DNA from 3 places in the Streptomyces sp. NPDC005791 genome. Region 1 is predicted to be linked to each of the others. Evidence: riboswitches for the same ligand, from Rfam matches in the RefSeq annotation. Region 1 holds a riboswitch; each other region holds the start of a gene.
The links. Region 1 has a riboswitch for thiamine pyrophosphate ahead of thiO (glycine oxidase ThiO). Riboswitches for the same ligand answer to the same signal wherever they lie in the genome.
Positions count from the first base shown of each region.

Region 2: linked by a shared signal. The riboswitch ahead of thiC (phosphomethylpyrimidine synthase ThiC) and the one ahead of thiO (glycine oxidase ThiO) in region 1 are both predicted to bind thiamine pyrophosphate.
Region 3: linked by a shared signal. The riboswitch ahead of ACFYSH_RS04735 (thiamine ABC transporter substrate-binding protein) and the one ahead of thiO (glycine oxidase ThiO) in region 1 are both predicted to bind thiamine pyrophosphate.

Region 1 covers NZ_JBIAIP010000010.1:247,668-253,937, reverse strand. Annotated here, with positions in the region: gene ACFYSH_RS21355 (thiazole synthase) at 1-559, opposite strand, end outside; gene thiS (sulfur carrier protein ThiS) at 562-786, opposite strand; gene thiO (glycine oxidase ThiO) at 783-1,976, opposite strand; TPP riboswitch at 1,974-2,086, opposite strand; gene ACFYSH_RS21340 (hypothetical protein) at 2,138-2,479, shown strand; gene ACFYSH_RS21335 (NAD(P)/FAD-dependent oxidoreductase) at 2,508-3,749, shown strand; gene ACFYSH_RS21330 (Rv2175c family DNA-binding protein) at 3,809-4,174, shown strand; gene thiE (thiamine phosphate synthase) at 4,323-4,973, shown strand; gene metF (methylenetetrahydrofolate reductase [NAD(P)H]) at 5,115-6,032, shown strand; gene ACFYSH_RS21315 (hypothetical protein) at 6,083-6,270, shown strand, end outside.
Region 2 covers NZ_JBIAIP010000004.1:227,265-233,534, reverse strand. Annotated here, with positions in the region: gene ACFYSH_RS10600 (IclR family transcriptional regulator) at 122-889, shown strand; gene ACFYSH_RS10595 (SsgA family sporulation/cell division regulator) at 991-1,428, shown strand; gene ACFYSH_RS10590 (YibE/F family protein) at 1,510-2,865, opposite strand; TPP riboswitch at 2,937-3,070, shown strand; gene thiC (phosphomethylpyrimidine synthase ThiC) at 3,063-4,847, shown strand; gene ACFYSH_RS10580 (hypothetical protein) at 4,938-5,762, opposite strand; gene ACFYSH_RS10575 (metallophosphoesterase) at 5,941-6,270, opposite strand, start outside.
Region 3 covers NZ_JBIAIP010000002.1:101,017-107,286, reverse strand. Annotated here, with positions in the region: gene ACFYSH_RS04745 (phosphatidate cytidylyltransferase) at 1-565, shown strand, start outside; gene rlmN (23S rRNA (adenine(2503)-C(2))-methyltransferase RlmN) at 669-1,775, shown strand; TPP riboswitch at 1,853-1,969, shown strand; gene ACFYSH_RS04735 (thiamine ABC transporter substrate-binding protein) at 2,041-3,135, shown strand; gene ACFYSH_RS04730 (iron ABC transporter permease) at 3,180-4,793, shown strand; gene ACFYSH_RS04725 (ABC transporter ATP-binding protein) at 4,796-5,818, shown strand; gene ACFYSH_RS04720 (Rossmann fold nucleotide-binding protein) at 5,842-6,270, opposite strand, start outside.

The DNA.
Region 1 (6,270 bases):
CGCCGGCGTCCAGGATCACCGGTACGGCGGCCTGCTCGGCGATCAGCTGGAAGTTGTGGGGGTTGCGGATGCCGAGCCCGGAGCCGATGGGGGAGCCCAGCGGCATGACGGCCGCGCATCCCACGTCCTGCAGCTTGCGCGCCAGGACGGGGTCGTCATTGGTGTACGGCAGGACGGTGAAACCGTCGTCGACCAGGACCTCGGCGGCGTCCAGCAGCTCGATCGGGTCGGGCAGCAGGGTTCGCTCGTCGGCCACGACCTCCAGCTTGATCCAGTCGGTGCCCAGCGCCTCCCGGGCCAGCCGGGCGGTCAGCACGGCCTCGCCGGCGGTGAAGCAGCCCGCGGTGTTCGGCAGGACCTGGATGGAGAGGCGTTCCAGCACGGAGAGCACCGAGCCCCGCACGGTCGGGTCGAGCCGGCGCATCGCCACGGTGGTCAGCTCGGTGCCCGAGGCGATCAGGGAGCGTTCCAGCACGTCGAGGCTCGGCGCCCCGCCCGTCCCCATGATCAACCGTGACGAGAACGCCGTGGAACCGAGGGTGAAGAGATCGTCGGACATGGTCAGCCTCCCTGGACCGCGGTGAGGATCTCGACCCGGTCGCCCTCGGCGAGCGCGGTGGCGGACCACCGGCCGCGGGGGACGACGGCTTCGTTGACCGCGGCGGCGACGCCGGAGGGTGCCGCCGTCAGGGTCGCGACCAGGGCGTCCAGCGGGGTCCCGGCGGGAACGCGGCGATGCTCCCCGTTGACGGACACCGACACGGAGGTGGGTACGGGCGCTGTCATGCGGGCTGCTCCTGGGGTGCCGGGGCGGGGGAGGGGGCTTCACGGGACGGGCCGAAGCGGTCCGGCGAGAACGGCCGGGCCACCTCGGGCAGCTCGCCGGTGGTCAGCACCTGGGCCATCACATCGCCGGTGACGGGCGTCAGCAGCACTCCGTTGCGATGGTGCCCGGTGGCGAGATGCAGACCGGGCAGGGCCGTGGGGCCCAGCAGCGGCGCGTTGTCCGGCGTGGTGGGCCGCAGACCGGCCCGGGTCTCGGCCAGCGGAAGCTCGGTGATGCCGGGGAGCAGCTCATGGGCGTCGCGCAGCAGTTCGTACACCCCGCCCGCGGTGACCGTGGTGTCCCAGCCCTGCTCCTCGGTGGTCGCGCCGATCACCAGCTCGCCGTTGGCGCGCGGCACCAGATAGACCTGGCTGCCGCGCACGACGGCACGCACCGTCCTGCTGAGGAAGGGGGCGTACACGGGCGGCACGGTCAGTCGCACCACCTGCCCCTTGACCGGGCGTACCGGTGGCACGACGGCCTCCGGCAGCCCTTCGAGTCGGGCGCTGAGGCTGCCGCCGGCGAGAACCACCTGGCCGGCGGCGAGCTCCGTGCCGTCCGCGAGGACGGCTCCCGTCGCACGGCCGGCCGTGACGCGGAGCCGTCGGACCCAGGTGCGGTGGAAGACGACCCCCGCCCGTTCGCACGCGGTGACCAGTGCCGAGGCCAGCCGTCGGGGATCCACCTGGTGGTCGCCGTCGACCCGTAGACCGCCGCGTACGCCAGGAGCGAGCATCGGCTCCAGACGGCGGCACTCGCGACCGCTGAGCCACTCGGATTCCAACCCCGAACGCAGTTGCAGAGCGTGCAGCTCCCGCAGATACGCCCGGTCGTCGGAGTCCAGCGCGACGGACAGGGTGCCGCAGGCGCGGAAGCCGGTCTCCTGCCCGCTCACTTCCTCCAGCTCGGCCACGAAGGCCGGATAGCGCGCGGCGGAGTCCACGGTGAGACCGAGCAGAGTCTGTTCGCCGTAGTGGAGTTCGGTGACGGCGGCGAGCATCCCGGCCGCGACCTGGGCCGCCCCGCCACCTGGTGCGGGATCGGCCAGCGTGGTGCGCAGCCCTTGCTGGGCCGACCGCCAGGCGGTCACCAGACCGATGATGCCGCCTCCGACGACCAGGACGTCGGAACTGTCTGCGGAGAAACGCATGGGCGTCCAGCCCCTCCCTTCGCCGGCATGACCCGGATCAGGTTCGTACGGTCGGAGGCCGGCCAGCCTCCCTCTCAGCCCGGTGCGCCCGGACTCCCGCGAGTGTTTTACGGTGGCCAGCCTAGACCCCGTTCTCCGCAGCCGGTAAGGGAGCAGTACCCGTGGCCCGTTCACTCGACGGACTCGTCCTCTCGCCCGTCGCCGACCAGGCGCCGGGCCAGGTCGGCACCCGGACCCGGTTCACCTACCACGAGCAGGAGGGCCGGATCTGGGCCGAGTACGCGGGCGGTGACATCGCCCGGGGCCACCTCGTCGGCACCAGGGACGCCGACACGCTGGACTTCAGGTACGTCCAGCTGAAGCAGGACGGAACGACCGCCTCCGGGCACTGCGTCTCGACCGTCACGGACCTTCCCGACGGCCGGGTCCGGCTGGACGAGCGGTGGGAGTGGGAGTCCCGGAAGGGCAGCGGGACGAGTGTGGTGGAAGAGCTCGCCGGCTGACGGGCGGTCAGATGACTAGGGTGGACGGGTGAGCGAACAGACGCAGGTCCCCGCAGCGGAACAGCGGCCGTACGGAGTCGTGATCGTGGGCGCCGGCATGGCCGGTGTGCAGACAGCCGTGGCCCTGCGCCAACGGGGCTTCACGGGTCCGATCACGCTCATCGGGGCCGAGCCGCACCAGCCGTACGACAGGCCGCCGCTGTCCAAGGCGGTCCTGCTCGGCAAGGCCGAGGACTCCGCCTTCGACATCGACTTCGAGGAACTGGACATCACGCTGCGCCTGGGCCTCGACGTCACCGGCCTGCGTGCCGAGGCGCACGAGCTGGACACCGCCGAAGGGCCCGTCGCGTACGACGCCCTGGTCCTCGCCACCGGCGCGGAACCGGTCGGGCTGCCGGGTTCCGAGAGCGTGCCCGGCGTCCACCTGCTGCGTACGCTCGACGATGCCGCACGGCTTCGGCCCGTCCTGGAGCGGCAGCACGACGTGGTCGTGGTCGGAGCGGGCTGGATCGGTGCCGAGTTCGCCACCGCGGCCCGCGCGGCCGGCTGCGCGGTCACCGTCGTGGAGGCCGCGGACCGTCCCCTCGCGGGCACGCTGCCCGCCGAGGTCGCCGCTCCGATGACCCGCTGGTACGCCGAGAGCGGAGCCGAACTCCTCACCGGTGCACGCGTCGCGCGCGTCGACGAAGGCGCCGTCCACCTGGCGGACGGTCGGGTGATACCCGCTGGAGCGGTGGTCGTGGGCATCGGGGCCCGGCCCGCCACCACGTGGCTCACGGGCTCGGGCATCGCGCTCGGCCCGGACGGCTCGGTCACCGCGGACAGCTCCCTGCGCACGTCGCTGCCCGATGTCCACGCGGTGGGCGACTGCGCCTCCTTCCCCTCCGCCCGCTACGGGGAGCGCCTGCTGGTCCACCACTGGGACAACGCCCTCCAGGGGCCCTGGACGGTCGCCGCGGCCCTCGCCCAGGGCGTGAGCGGGACGTACGACCCGGTGCCCTACTTCTGGTCCGAGCAGTTCGGCCGCTTCGTGCAGTACGCCGGCCATCACGCCCATGCCGACACGCTGCTGTGGCGGGGTGACCCCGCGGAGGCGTCCTGGACCGTCTGCTGGCTGCGGGAAGGCGTCCTGGTCGCGTTGCTGGCCGTCGGCAGGGTGCGCGACATGGCGCAGGGACGCAAGCTCCTCGAAGCCGGGGCGCGGATCGATCCGGCACGCGCCGCCGACTCCTCCGTACCGCTGAAATCGACGGTGCTCGGGGGGCCGTGACGGCCCCGTACGGGCGGCCCGGGTACCGACTGTCGGTCCGGGATGGCACGCTTGTCCTTGTGACCGAGATTGACGCAAAGATCGATGCTCTCGTCCCCGCCTGGCTCCACCTTCCCGACATCGCGGAAATGCTCGATGTCGAGGTGACGCGTGTACGGCAGCTGGTCAAGGAAGGCCAGCTCATCGCCGTACGACGTGGTGAGAACCGGGCGCTGCAGGTGCCTGCCGCCTTCATCGACGGCGACAAGGTGGTCAAGGGTCTCGTAGGGACCCTGACGCTCCTGAGGGACGACGGCTACAACGACGAAGAGATGCTGGACTGGCTCTTCACCCCCGACCCGACCCTGCCCGGCACCCCCGCGCAGGCCCTGAGCGAGAATCGCGGTACGGAGGTGAAGCGCCGGGCCCAGGCGCTCGCCGTCTGACCGGACGACCATGAGCGGGGTGCGGGCCGTGGCACACGCGGCCCGCACCCCGCCGTTGTCGGGCTTGCCGGCACGGCGATCCATCGACGTGAGGGCGATTCGTCGCCGCATCAGTGATCCATCGACACACCGACGGGGGAAAATCGTCATGTCCACGCCCCACTCCCAGCTCTCCGGCGCCCGGCTCTACCTGTGCACGGACGCCCGCAAGCGGCAGGGCGACCTCCCCGAGTTCCTCGACGCGGTGCTGGCCGGCGGCGTGGACATCGTCCAGCTGCGGGACAAGGGCATGGAGGCGGCCGAGGAGCTCGAACACCTCGCGGTGTTCGCCGACGCCTGCAAGCGCCACGGCGCGCTCCTCGCGGTGAACGACCGGGCCGATGTCGCCCATGCCATCGGCTCCGACGTGCTGCACCTCGGGCAGGGCGACCTGCCGGTGCCCGCCGCCCGCGCCGTCATAGGCGGTGACGTCGCGATCGGCCGCTCCACCCACGCCGAGGCCGAGGTCGACGCGGCCGCCGCCGAGGTGGGGGTCGACTACTTCTGCACGGGTCCCTGCTGGCCCACCCCGACCAAGCCCGGCCGTCACGCCCCCGGCCTCGGCCTCGTGCGCTACGCCGCCTCGCTCGGCACGACGCGCCCGTGGTTCGCCATCGGCGGGATCGACGCGGGGAACCTGGACGAGGTGCTGGACGCCGGCGCACGTCGTGTCGTCGTCGTACGGGCGATCACCGAGGCGGCGGACCCGGGCGCGGCGGCCGCCTCGCTCGCCCGACGCATCCGGGCGCGCACCGTCTGAACGGCGGCCTCGGACTCCTTGGCGCCGGCCGGTCGAGGTGCTGACCGAAGGGCTGTCCGAAGGGTGGACAAAGGCCACCTCATTCCGGGCAAATCCCCTCCTCTGGTTGGGGTACCGCCTGGCCCTGGTTAACCTCCCAGTATGGCCCTTGGCACACCTTCCACCAGGACAGATCACGCGCGCACCGTGGGTGAGATGCTCGCGACCGGCGAGATGTCGTTCTCGTTCGAGTTCTGGGCGCCCAAGACCGAGAAGGGCGAGCGGAACCTCTGGAACGCCCTGCGCCGGGTCGAGGCGGTGGGGCCGAGCTTCGTCTCCGTGACGTACGGCGCCGGCGGTTCGACCCGCGCCGGAACGGTCCGGGCGACCCAGCAGATCGCGGCGGACTCCACGCTCACCCCGGTCGCGCACCTCACCGCGGTCGACCACTCGGTCGCAGAGTTGCGCAACATGGTGGGGCAGTACGCCGACGCCGGTATCCGCAACATCCTGGCGGTGCGGGGGGACCCGCCCGGCGACCCGATGGGTGAGTGGGTCGAGCATCCGCAGGGCGTGCGGTACGCGGCGGATCTCGTCCGGCTGATCAAGGAGGCCGGTGATTTCTGCGTCGGCGTCGCGGCATTCCCCGAAATGCATCCGCGGTCAGCCGACTGGGACTCCGACATCCGTCATTTCGTGGACAAGTGCCGCGCCGGTGCCGACTACGCGATCACTCAGATGTTCTTCCATCCGGAAAACTATCTGCAGATGCGTGACCGTGTGGTCGCTGCCGGTTGCGACACCCCGGTCATTCCCGAGGTGATGCCGCTCACCAGCGTCAAACAGCTGGAAAGATTCGCGCAGCTCAGCAACGCGTCCCTGCCTTCCGAGCTGAAAGAGCGCATCCTCGCCGCCAGGGACGACCCGGCCGCTGTACGCTCCATTGGCATCGAGTTCGCCACGGAGTTCTGCGCGAAACTGCTCTCCGAGGGAGTCCCGGGGCTGCACTTCATCACGCTCAACAACTCGACGGCGACACTCGAGATCTACGAGAATCTCGGACTGCACAAGCAGTCGTGACCGGTCGTACCCGCCCCCGTCCGGGGCGGTGGCCGTAGGAGGGGGCGGGCGTGGGCTGGACGGTCCTCTACATCGCATTCGGCATAGTGGCCCTGTGGCTGCTGGGCGAGGTGCTCCTGCAGTACAAGGCACGTCTGCGCTGGCGACTGCTCGCCTTCGCGGGTTTCCTCGGGGTGGTCCTCGGTGTTCTGATCGCCTCCGTCCTGGTCATCATCGTCGGGGCGGTCGCCTTCGCGAC
Region 2 (6,270 bases), on a different contig from region 1:
CACCATCCTGCCCAGTGGTTCGTGCGACCATCCGGTCTCCGGACCCCAGGCTCGCGGCGTGCCCGCGGGGGCGGCCCCCGCGGGAGGGCTGAGAGCCCGTCACCATGGCTGGGGGTGACCTGTGACCACGGCATCGAGTACCGCTGTCCCGACGTTGATCGGTTCGGTTCAGCGGGCGCTGAGGCTTATGGAGGCTGTGGGCGCCCATCGGGACGGGGCGCCGGCGAAGCAGTTGGCCCGGGAGGCGGGGCTTCCCCTCCCCACCGCCTACCACCTGCTGCGGACCCTGACCCATGAGGGATATCTGCGCAGGGAGAACGGTGTCTTCCTGTTCGGGGCGGCGGCCGAGAGACTGGGTGGAGGGCCCGCGACTCCACGGCCCGGCGTCATCGTCGACTCGCTCGCGCACTGGGCGGACGTCATCGGTGCCCCTGTGTACTGCGCCCTGTACAAGGACGGGGAGATCGAGGTGATCGCCGTGGCCGACACTCCCGAGGCTCCCGCGGTGCACGAGTGGGCCCCGTTCCGTGAGACGGGGCATGCCCACGCTCTCGGGCAATGCCTCCTCGGGCAACTCGACGAGCGTGCGCGCGAGGACCACCTGGACCGGCACCCCGTGCGGCCGCTGACGCGTTACTCCGTGAGGGACCGTCAGGCATTCCTGGAGCGGCTGGGATCGCTGAAGCGTACGGAACCTGTCATCGAGCGGCAGGAGTACGCCATGGGGACGGTCTGTGGGGCTATTCCGATCACTGTCGGCTCCGCTGTGGCGGCCATGGCTGTTTCCCTCCCTCTACACCAAGAGGAACGGTTGCTCGCCGCAGTCGAACAACTACGCTGCGAAGTAACCGCCCTGTTGCGCTCGTTCGTGTTCTCTATCAGTATCTGAAAAATCACTCCTTGTGATCTGCTATCGCGTGCACCACGATGGCGTCAATGGGGCCATGGTGGATCATTCCTGGCCAGTTTCATCTACTGCGGGGTTGAACGATGCGCGAGTCGGTTCAAGCAGAGGTCATGATGAGCTTCCTCGTCTCCGAGGAGCTCTCCTTCCGTATTCCGGTGGAGCTCCGGTACGAGGTCAGTGATCCGTACGCGATCCGGATGACCTTTCACCTGCCAGGTGACGCCCCCGTCACCTGGGCATTCGGCCGGGAGCTGCTGCTCGACGGTCTCAACAGCCCCAGCGGCGACGGCGATGTGCACATCGGCCCGACCGAGCCCGAAGGGCTGTCGGATGTGCACATCCGCCTGCAGGTCGGAGCGGACCGTGCGCTCTTCAGGGCCGGTACGGCGCCGCTTGTGGCATTTCTCGACCGGACGGACAAGCTGGTGCCATTGGGGCAGGAGCACACGCTGGGTGACTTCGACGGCAATCTCGAAGAGGCGCTGGGGCGCATCCTCGCCAAGGAACAGAACGCCGGCTGAACAGATCGGTCCTGCTGAACAGATGGGTCCTGCTCGACACCGAACACCGGTGGCCCGGTTCCCTGTGCCCGGTGGCCCGGTTCACGCCTTGCGGCGTCGGCCCCTCCCGGTCCGTGCGGGTGCAGGAGCTGCGGCTTCCGCGCCGAGCCCCGTGCGGTCCGCGGAGACCACCAGCGCCGCGAGCACCGTCGTCACCGGGACCGAGGCGACCAGTCCGATCGATCCGACGAGTGTCCGGACGATCTCCACCGCGACCAGTTCACTGGTGGCGACCGTGCTCACGCCGCTCTGGGCGATGGAGAAGAGAAGCAACAGGGGGAGCGCCGCGCCCGCGTAGGCGAGTACGAGCGTGTTGACGACCGAGGCGATGTGGTCGCGCCCGATCCGGATGCCCGCCCGGTAGAGACCGCGTACGCCCATCGTCGGGTCGGCCTGGTGCAGTTCCCAGACCGCTGAGGTCTGGGTGACGGTCACATCGTCGAGCACGCCGAGCGAGCCGATGATCACACCGGCCAGCAGCAGGCCACTCATGTCGATGTCCGGGTACAGGCCGTGGATGAGGCCGGTGTTGTCATCCGTGTTCCCGGACAGGCTCGCCCACCCGATGAAGAGCGATCCCAGCAGCCCGATCAGCAGCAGCGAGGTGAGCGTGCCGACGACCGCCACCGAGGTGCGGGCGGTCAGCCCGTGACAGGTGTACAGGGCGATCAGCATGATGGCGCTGGCCCCGATCACCGCGACGACCAGCGGATTCGAACCTTGCAGGATCGCCGGCAGGATGAACAGGGTCAGCACGGCGAAGGACACGGCGAGCGCGATCAGCGCCATCAGCCCGCGCAGTCGGCCCACCACGACCACCGCGAGGGCGAAGATCCCGGCGAGGAGCGCCATCGGGAACGAGCGGTCCACATCGGTCACCGAGTACTGAAGGTCCCGAGGTGCGTCAGGGGCGTACGCCACGACCACTCCCTGACCCTCCCGCAGCTGCCGGGGCGCATCGGGCTGGACCACCTCCACGAAGGTGCGGCCCTTGTCCTCACCGGTCGTCACCTCGACCGTCGCCTTCTTGCACTCCCCCGTCTGTTCGTTGACGGCTTCCCGCCCCGAGGCCGTGGAGGTGTCGCCGGTCGCCGGTACCTGTGAGGCGTTGACGTCCGCGCAGTCGACCGACACCACCTTCGTCACCCGGCCGTCCTGGGTCTGCCGGTCGAAGCCGACACCCGTGCGCTCATGGGCCGGGGCACCGCCGGGCCAGAACGCCACGAGGCCGACCAGGACGGCCGTCGCGAAGGGGATCAGCACGGCCGCGATGACCTTACGCAAGTGCTTGGACACGGGCGCGGCAGGACCGTGACTGTGGGAGTGGCCGTGCGCATGACTCTGCGTGCTGCCTGATGCGGGGCCGGGGGATTCGGGGGCGCTTCCGGGAGACGTCACCCGGCGATCATCCCAAGAAGAGGGGAGGTCCTCTGGCCAGCACGCCAGAAGGGAGGCTAGCGTGGGGGGACATCTGTACACGCGGGAGCTCGGAGCACCGGGCTGAGAGGGCGCTGACCTCCGTATATCCCTACGGGAAACGCTGCGCCGACCGCCGAACCTGTTACCGGGTAATGCCGGCGTAGGGAGTAGGTCTCATGACCACAGCGGACGCACGCACGCCTGCCTCGAAGCGGAACCAGCAGGACGCCGAGGCCGGGAAGTCCATCGGCTGGCACAAGGGGTACGTCCAGGGCTCGCGCCCGGACCTCCGGGTGCCGGTCCGTCAGGTGCACCTCACCAACGGCAAGGACGTGACGCTGTACGACACCTCCGGGCCGTACACCGATCCCACCACCGCAACCGACGTACGCCGAGGACTCGCCCCGCTCCGGGAGAACTGGATCATCGGCCGCGGGGACACCGAGGAGTACGCGGGCCGCCCCGCGCGCCCCGAGGACGACGGCCTCAGGCACACCTCGCCGCGCGGAGGGCTGCGCAACCTCGACGCGGTCTTCCCGGGCCGCCCGCGCCAGCCCCGACGCAGCCGTGACGGCCGGCCCGTCACGCAGCTCGCGTACGCCCGCCGGGGGGAGATCACCCCGGAGATGGAGTACGTCGCGATCCGGGAGAACACCGAACCCGAGGTCGTGCGCGAGGAGATCGCGGCCGGCCGGGCGGTCCTCCCCGCCAACGTGAACCACCCGGAGATCGAGCCGATGATCATCGGTAAGCGCTTCCTGGTGAAGGTGAACGCCAACATCGGCAACTCCGCGGTCACCTCCTCCATCGAGGAGGAGGTGGACAAGATGACCTGGGCCACCAAGTGGGGCGCCGACACGGTCATGGATCTCTCCACCGGCCGCAACATCCACACCACCCGCGAGTGGGTGCTGCGCAACTCCCCCGTGCCGATCGGCACCGTCCCCCTCTACCAGGCACTCGAGAAGGTCGACGGACGGGCCGAGGAGCTGACGTGGGAGATCTACAGGGACACGGTCATCGAGCAGGCGGAGCAGGGCGTCGACTACATGACGGTGCACGCGGGCGTCCGGCTGCCCTACGTCCCGCTGACAGCCCGTCGTAAGACGGGCATCGTCTCGCGTGGCGGGTCGATCATGGCTGCCTGGTGCCTGGCACACCACAAGGAGTCGTTCCTGTACGAGAACTTCGAGGAGCTCTGCGAGATCCTCGCGTCCTACGACGTGACGTACTCACTCGGTGACGGGCTGCGTCCCGGCTCCATCGCGGACGCCAACGACGAGGCGCAGTTCGCCGAACTCCGTACGCTCGGCGAACTCAACACCGTCGCCAAGCGGTGCGGCGTCCAGACGATGATCGAGGGCCCGGGACACGTCCCGATGCACAAGATCAAGGAGAACATCGATCTGCAGCAGGAGATCTGCGAGGAGGCGCCCTTCTACACGCTGGGGCCCCTCACCACGGACGTCGCTCCCGCATACGACCACATCACCTCGGGCATCGGTGCGGCGATGATCGCCTGGTGGGGGACCGCGATGCTCTGCTACGTCACGCCCAAGGAGCACTTGGGGCTGCCGAACCGTGACGATGTGAAGACCGGTGTCATCACCTACAAGATCGCCGCTCATGCGGCGGACCTCGCCAAGGGGCACCCCGGAGCGCAGGCGTGGGACGACGCCCTTTCGGACGCCCGGTTCGAATTCCGCTGGGAGGACCAGTTCAATCTGGCGCTCGATCCTGACACCGCGCGGGAGTTCCACGACGAGACGCTGCCGGCCGAACCGGCGAAGACGGCGCACTTCTGCTCCATGTGCGGCCCCAAGTTCTGCTCGATGAAGATCTCCCACGACATCCGTCGGGAGCACGGGAACGAACAGGCCGAGATCGAGGCGGGGATGGCCGAGAAGTCCAAGGAGTTCGCAGCGGCGGGCAACAGGGTCTATCTGCCTGTCGTGGACTGACGTCAGGACGCCGGGTCCGGGCGCCACGCCGTGGCGCCCGGCGCGGGGCCTCGCCGGGTTCCGGCTCGGGGCCCTGTCGTGCCCCTCGGATCACTCCGGCTGGTGTTCGGGGCCGCCGAAGTCCGGGCTGGTGAAGTCGGGGCTGGTGAAGGTCGGGCGCGGGCCGGCCGAGGGGCCTCCCCCCGGCCCGGAGAAGTCCGGTCTGCTGTAACCGATCTTCGGTATCCGGTTGGCCGAACGGTGCGGGGTCCGCGAGGCGGGGCCCGCGGTCGGATCGGCCAGCGCGTCCCGGAGGAAGGGCAGGACGCCGCGTTCCAGCAAGGCGTGGCGCCAGGCCTCCCTGGCGCGCGCGACGTCCTCCGGCAGTTCCTCCTCCTCGTCCGTGGCGGGCAGCGCGGTGGCACCGTTGCGCAGGGCGGTGACGAGGAGGCCCACGGCGGCGACGAGGATGGCGGCGGCGGCGACGGCTGCGAAGAACCACCCGGCGGTGACCATGGTTCCGGCGAAGGCCGGGGCGGGGCTGAGTGCCTGGAGGGAGTAGCCGATCAGCAGGAATATGAGGGCGGCCGTGCCCGCGAGGACGGGCGCCAGGGCGGAGATCACCGCGAGTGTGCCGGCGCCTGTGGGGTCGGAGTCGTCCGCGGCGGACCCGGGGCCGGAGGCCTGGACATCCGGGCCGCCCGGCCCGCGCAGCTCACCGCGGACCGTCACGTAGTGGTCGTACTCGGTGGCCGCCGCCGCCGTGATCAGGGGCGTGGCGTCGAGCGCCATCGTACGGAGCTGTTCCGGATTGAGACGGTCGCCGATGCCGTCCAGATCCGGTCGTTCGTGAGCATGGCGCAGTGCGTCGGCCAGGATCCGCTCGTACTCGGGGCGGTCCTCGGCCAGCAGGTGCGGAGCGCTTTTCATGTGCATCCCCCGATGCTCCGTAGGGCCTGATCGACCGTAGGGGCGGGCGACCGGGCGGAAACGGAGGAGAGCCTGCTACTGATACGCCGATGGTAGAGCGCCTACGGCATGGGGTGACAGGGGGTTTCCGGAAATAGACCCAGCCGCCGACGGTGCCGGGCCGTGACGCATTCCCCGACGACCGTCAGTCACGCAGCGGAAGTTGGGCGACCAACAGCTTTCCGGCCATGGTCACTCCACCGTCCATGGCGACGGCCAGACCTTCCGCGTAGACGTGCGGGCCGTCCACCACCGGCCGGGCCACGTCCTCGCCTTCATCCGGTCCGACCTCGCCGAGCAGGTACGGAATGGGGCTGTGGCCGTGGACGACGCGCCGTCCACCGTACGTCGACATCAGTTCACGGACGGCTTCCGTGCCGCCCTCGTCGCGGAAGGCGAACCGCTTGGTGAGCTTCCGGAAGAGGTCCCAGCACTCATCGGCGTCGTTCCGCGTGAGGATGGCGTGCACCGTGTC
Region 3 (6,270 bases), on a different contig from region 1:
GGTCGCCATGGCCCTCACGGCCCTCGCGGTGCTCGTGTGGCGGATGACGAAGCCGCCCGAGGGCTACCTCAAGGACGTCACGGCGGGTGTCTTCGCCGTGTTCTACGTGCCGTTCCTGGCGACGTTCGTCGCCATGATGCTCACCGCGGACGACGGTGCGTGGCGTGTCCTGACCTTCCTCCTGCTGACCGTGGTCAGCGACACCGGTGCGTACGCCGTCGGTTGGCGCTTCGGCACGCACAAACTGGCACCGCGCATCAGCCCCGGGAAGACCCGCGAGGGACTGCTCGGGGCGATCGGTTTCGCGATGGTGGCCGGCGCCCTGTGCATGGAGTTCCTGATCGACGGCGGGAGCTGGTGGCAGGGGCTGCTGATGGGTCTCGCCGTCGCCGCCAGCGCCACGCTGGGGGACCTGGGCGAGTCCATGATCAAGCGGGACCTCGGCATCAAGGACATGGGCACGCTGCTGCCCGGCCACGGCGGCATCATGGACCGGCTCGACTCGCTCCTGCCGAGCGCGCCGGTCGTGTGGCTGCTGCTGGTGCTGTTCGTCGGCTCCGGCTGATCAGGCCTCGTAGACACTTACTGACCTGGGGTTTTGCGCGTAGGGGTCCGTCGTCCACAGGGCGGCGGGCCCTTACTCGTATGTCTGCGACACTGGATGAACCATGCCTAAGCCCGGAGAACTCACTTTTGTCGCGCCCCGTGGAGCCAAGCGGCCGCCGCGGCACCTCGCCGACCTCACCCCCGACGAGCGCAAGGAAGCAGTCGCCGCGACCGGCGAGAAGCCCTTCCGTGCCAAGCAGCTGTCGCAGCACTACTTCACGCGGTACGCGCACGACCCGGCGGAGTGGACCAACATCCCGGCCGCGTCGCGGGACAAGCTCGCCGAGGCGATGTTCCCCGACCTCATGTCGGTCGTGCGCCACATCAGCTGTGACGACGACACCACCCGTAAGACGCTCTGGAAGCTGCACGACGGCACCCTCGTGGAATCCGTCCTCATGCGGTACCCGGACCGGGTGACCATGTGTATCTCGTCGCAGGCCGGCTGCGGGATGAACTGCCCGTTCTGCGCCACCGGGCAGGCGGGACTCGACCGCAACCTGTCGACCGCCGAGATCGTGCACCAGATCGTGGACGGCATGCGCGCGCTTCGTGACGGCGAGGTCCCGGGCGGGCCGGCACGGCTGTCCAACATCGTCTTCATGGGCATGGGCGAGCCGCTCGCCAACTACAAGCGCGTCGTCGGGGCGATCCGGCGGCTGACGGACCCCGAGCCGGACGGCCTCGGTCTCTCGCAGCGCGGGATCACCGTGTCCACGGTGGGCCTGGTGCCGGCCATGCTGCGCTTCGCCGACGAGGGCTTCAAGTGCCGGCTCGCGGTCTCACTGCACGCCCCTGACGACGAGCTGCGCGACACCCTCGTGCCCGTGAACACCCGCTGGAAGGTCCGCGAGGTCCTGGACGCCGCGTGGGAGTACGCGGAGAAGTCGGGCCGCCGCATCTCCATCGAGTACGCGCTGATCCGCGACATCAACGACCAGGCGTGGCGGGGCGACCTGCTGGGCCGGCTGCTCAAGGGCAAGCGGGTACACGTCAATCTCATCCCGCTGAATCCGACCCCGGGCTCGAAGTGGACCGCCTCACGGCCCGAGGACGAGAAGGCGTTCGTCGAGGCGATCGCGGCCCACGGTGTCCCGGTGACCGTCCGGGACACCCGCGGCCAGGAGATCGACGGTGCCTGCGGGCAGCTGGCGGCCTCCGAGCGCTGAGGCGGCACCCAGGGCGGGGCACGATCCGGCCGGTACGGCGTGATCCGGCCGGTGTAGCCTGGCCCGAAATCAACTTCATATTCCGACAGGGGAGCGCCACAGCGCTGAGAGTGCGGCACCGAGGACAGGTCGGCCGCAGACCCTCTGAACCTCGCCCGGGTCATTCCGGGTAGGAAGTTCGGACCTTACTCAAGCTGTTGCGCCCTGCCCGCTCACCGAGCGGGCAGGGCCGCGTCTCTTCCTGGTCACCTCCAGGAGGAATCACATGAACACCACCACGAAGTACGCGGCGACGGCGCTTGCCGCCGCGCTCGGTGTCACCGCGCTCGCGGGCTGCGGCGGCTCCGACGACAAGGCCTCCGGTGGCGAGGGAGCCGGTTCCAAGACCGTCACCCTGGTCAGTCACGACTCGTTCAACGCCTCGGACGCCGTCCTGAAGGCGTTCACGAAGGAGACCGGCTACACGGTCAAGGTGCTCAAGAGCGGTGATGCCGGAGCCGCGCTCAACCAGGAGATCCTGACCAAGGGCTCACCCCGTGGTGACGTGTTCTTCGGCGCCGACAACACGCTCCTCTCCCGGGCCCTGGACAACGGTCTGTTCAGGCCGTACGAGGCGAAGGGCCTGGACCGTGTCGCGGCCGACACCCGGCTCGACGCGGACGAGCACCGGGTGACGCCCGTCGACACCGGTGACATCTGCGTCAACTACGACAAGAAGTACTTCGCCGACAAGAAGCTCGACCCGCCGACGTCCTTCGACGACCTGCTGAAGCCCGCGTACAGGAACCTCCTCGTCACCGAGAACGCCGCGACCTCCTCGCCCGGCCTCGGCTTCCTGCTCGGCACCGTCGCCACCTACGGCGAGACCGGCTACCAGGACTACTGGAAGAAGCTGAAGAGCAACGGCGTCAAGGTCGTCGACGGCTGGGAGCAGGCGTACAACGAGGAGTTCTCCGGCTCCGCAGGCGGCAAGAAGGCCGAGGCCGACCGTCCGCTCGTCGTCTCGTACGCCTCCAGCCCGCCCGTCGAGGTGCTGTACGCCGATCCACAGCCCGCCGAGGCCCCGACCGGTGTCGCCACCGGCACCTGCTTCCGCCAGATCGAGTTCGCCGGCCTGCTGGACGGCGCGAAGAACGAGGCGGGCGGCAAGGCGCTGCTGGACTTCCTGATCAGCAAGCAGTTCCAGGAGGACATGCCGCTGAACATGTTCGTGAACCCGGTGGTGAAGGACGCGAAGCTCCCGGAACTCTTCACGAAGTTCGGTGCGACCGTCGACGAGCCGGCGACCGTGGCCCCGGAGAAGATCGCCAAGAACCGTGAGCAGTGGGTCCAGTCATGGTCCTCGCTCGTCGTGAAGTAGTCGCGCGGCCCGCCTGGCGGGGGAACGCGGTGCGGCTCGGCCTCATGGCCGTGCCCGTCCTGTTCTTCGCCCTGTTCTTCGCCTACCCGGTCGTCGCGATCGTCGGCCGGGGGCTGAAGCCGGACGGCGACTGGCAGTTCGGCAGGATCGGGGCGGTGCTGAGCCGGCCGGACATCCTCGATGTCCTCTGGTTCACGACCTGGCAGGCCCTCGCCTCGACCGTGCTCACCCTGCTGATCGCGCTGCCCGGTGCCTACGTCTTCGCCCGCTTCGACTTCCCCGGCAAGCAACTGCTGCGCGCCGTGGTGACCGTGCCGTTCGTCCTGCCGACCGTCGTGGTGGGCACAGCGTTCCTGGCACTGCTGGGGCGCGGCGGGTTCCTCGACGAGCTCTGGGGAGTCCGTCTCGACACGACCGTGTGGGCGATCCTGCTCGCCCACGTCTTCTTCAACTACGCGGTCGTCGTACGGACCGTCGGCGGCCTGTGGTCACAGCTCGACCCCCGCCAGGAAGAGGCCGCCCGGGTGCTCGGGGCCGGCCGTGTCGCCACCTGGCGGCGCGTGACCCTGCCCGCGCTGGGACCGGCCGTGGCCGCCGCGGCTCTGATGGTCTTCCTCTTCACCTTCACCTCGTTCGGTGTCGTCCAGATCCTCGGCGGTCCGGCCTACTCCACGCTGGAGGTGGAGATCTACCGGCAGACCGCCCAGCTGCTCGACCTGCCGACGGCCGCGGTGCTGACCCTGGTGCAGTTCGCCGCGGTCGGCGCGATCCTCGCCGTACACGCCTGGACCGTACGGCGCCGGGAGACGGCGCTGAAGCTCGTCGACCCGGCGCAGACCTCCCGGCCGCCCCGCGGAGCCGGCCAGCGGGCGCTGCTCGCCGGCGTACTGCTGACCGTGCTGCTTCTGGTCCTGCTGCCGCTCGGCGTGCTGGTGGAACGCTCCCTGGACACGTCCGGCGGCTACGGTTTCGACTTCTACCGGGCACTCCGGTCCGCCGACGCCAACGGCTCCACCTTCCTGGTCCCGCCGCTCGACGCCATCGGTAACTCGCTGCGCTACGCCCTGGTCGCGACGCTCCTCGCCCTCGTGATCGGCGGCCTCGCGGCCGCCGCGCTGACCCGGAGGGCAGGCAGACTGGTGCGGGGCTTCGACGCCCTGCTGATGCTGCCGCTCGGGGTGTCGGCGGTCACCGTCGGCTTCGGTTTCCTCATCACGCTCGACAAGCCGCCGCTCGACCTGCGCACGTCCTGGATCCTGGTCCCGCTCGCCCAGGCGCTGGTGGGCGTCCCCTTCGTCGTACGGACCATGCTGCCCGTCCTGCGTGCCGTGGACGAACGGCTGCGGGAGGCCGCCGCGGTGCTCGGTGCCTCGCCGCTGCGGGCCTGGCGCGAGGTGGACCTCCCGCTGGTACGGCGGGCAGTGCTGGTGGCAGCCGGCTTCGCCTTCGCCGTGTCGCTCGGTGAGTTCGGCGCGACCGTGTTCATCGCACGCCCCGACAACCCCACCCTGCCGGTCGCCGTGGCCAGGCTGCTGGGGCGTTCGGGAGAGCTCAACTACGGCCAGGCGATGGCCCTCAGCACGATTCTGATGCTGGTCTGCGCGGTGTCGCTGCTCCTGCTCGAACGTATCCGCACCGACCGATCCGGGGAGTTCTAGAGATGCTGGCAGTGGAGTCCGCCACGGTCCGCTTCGGGAAGCGGACCGCGCTCGACGCGGTGGACCTGGAGGTCGAGGACCACGAGGTCGTCTGTGTGCTGGGGCCGAGCGGCAGCGGCAAGTCGACGCTTCTGCGGGCCGTGGCCGGGCTGCAGCCCCTGGACGGCGGACGGGTGTTCCTCGACGGCGTCGACCAGGCACCGCTGCCCGTCCACCGCCGCGGGCTCGGCCTGATGTTCCAGGACCACCAGCTGTTCCCGCACCGGGATGTCGGCGCCAACGTCGCCTTCGGACTGCGGATGCACGGCGTCCCCCGCGCCGAACGCGACCGCAGGGCCGGTGCGCTCCTGGACCTGGTCGGCCTGCCCGGGGCGGACCGGCGTGCCGTCGCCTCCCTGTCCGGCGGCGAACAGCAGCGCGTGGCGCTCGCCCGGGCCCTGGCGCCCCGTCCCAAGCTGCTGATGCTCGACGAGCCCCTGGGCCAGCTGGACCGCAGCCTGCGCGAACGGCTCGTCGTCGAACTGCGCACGCTCTTCGGCCGGCTGGGCACCACGGTCCTCGCCGTCACCCACGACCAGGGCGAGGCTTTCGCACTCGCCGACCGGGTCGTGGTCATGCGGGACGGCCGGATCGCCCAGGTGGGCACCCCGCTGCAGGTCTGGCAGCACCCGGCGTCGGCTTTCGTCGCCCGTTTCCTCGGCTTCGACAACCTGGTGGACGCCACGGTCACCGGGACGGCCGCCGACACCGCCTGGGGCAAGGTGCCGGTGTCCGAGGGATCGCCCCAGGGCGAATGCGAACTGCTCGTGCGGCCGGGTGGCGTCCGGATCGGCCGCACCGAGGACGGCCTGCGCTGCACCGTGGGCGTACGCACCTTCCGTGGCCACCACGTCACCGTCGCCCTGCACCCCGGTGACGGGCCGGCCCTGGAGGCGGAGTGCGCGCTGCGGGACACCCCGGAGGAGGGGGCCGTGGTGGGCGTGACCTTCGACCCGGCGGAGACGGTGGTCCTCCCCCCGGCCTGAGTGCTCCGGAGTCCGGCCGGGGATCAGCCCGTCAGCCGGGCGAGGGCGCCGGCCGCCTCCTCCACCGTGTCGACGAGCGCGATACGGGACTCCATCGACCTGCCTGCCGCGAGCGCTTCCAGCAGTGGCCAGGCGGGCAGCTTCCGCGTCCAGTGCGCACGGTCGACCAGGACCATCGGCGTGGGCGCGGAACGCGACTCGTAGTAGTTCGGCGTCGCGTTGTCGAAGATCTCCTGCACGGTCCCGGCGGCACCGGGCAGGAAGATCACACCGGCGGTCGAGCGGGCCAGCAGCCCGTCCTCGCGCACCGCGTTCGCGAAGTACTTGGCGATGTGGTCGGCGAAGGCGTTGGGCGGCTCGTGGCCGTAGAACCACGTGGGGATCGCGACCGAGGAACCGCCGTCCGGCCAGCGTTCCCGTACGGAGAAGGCGGCCCTCACCCATGCGGTGAT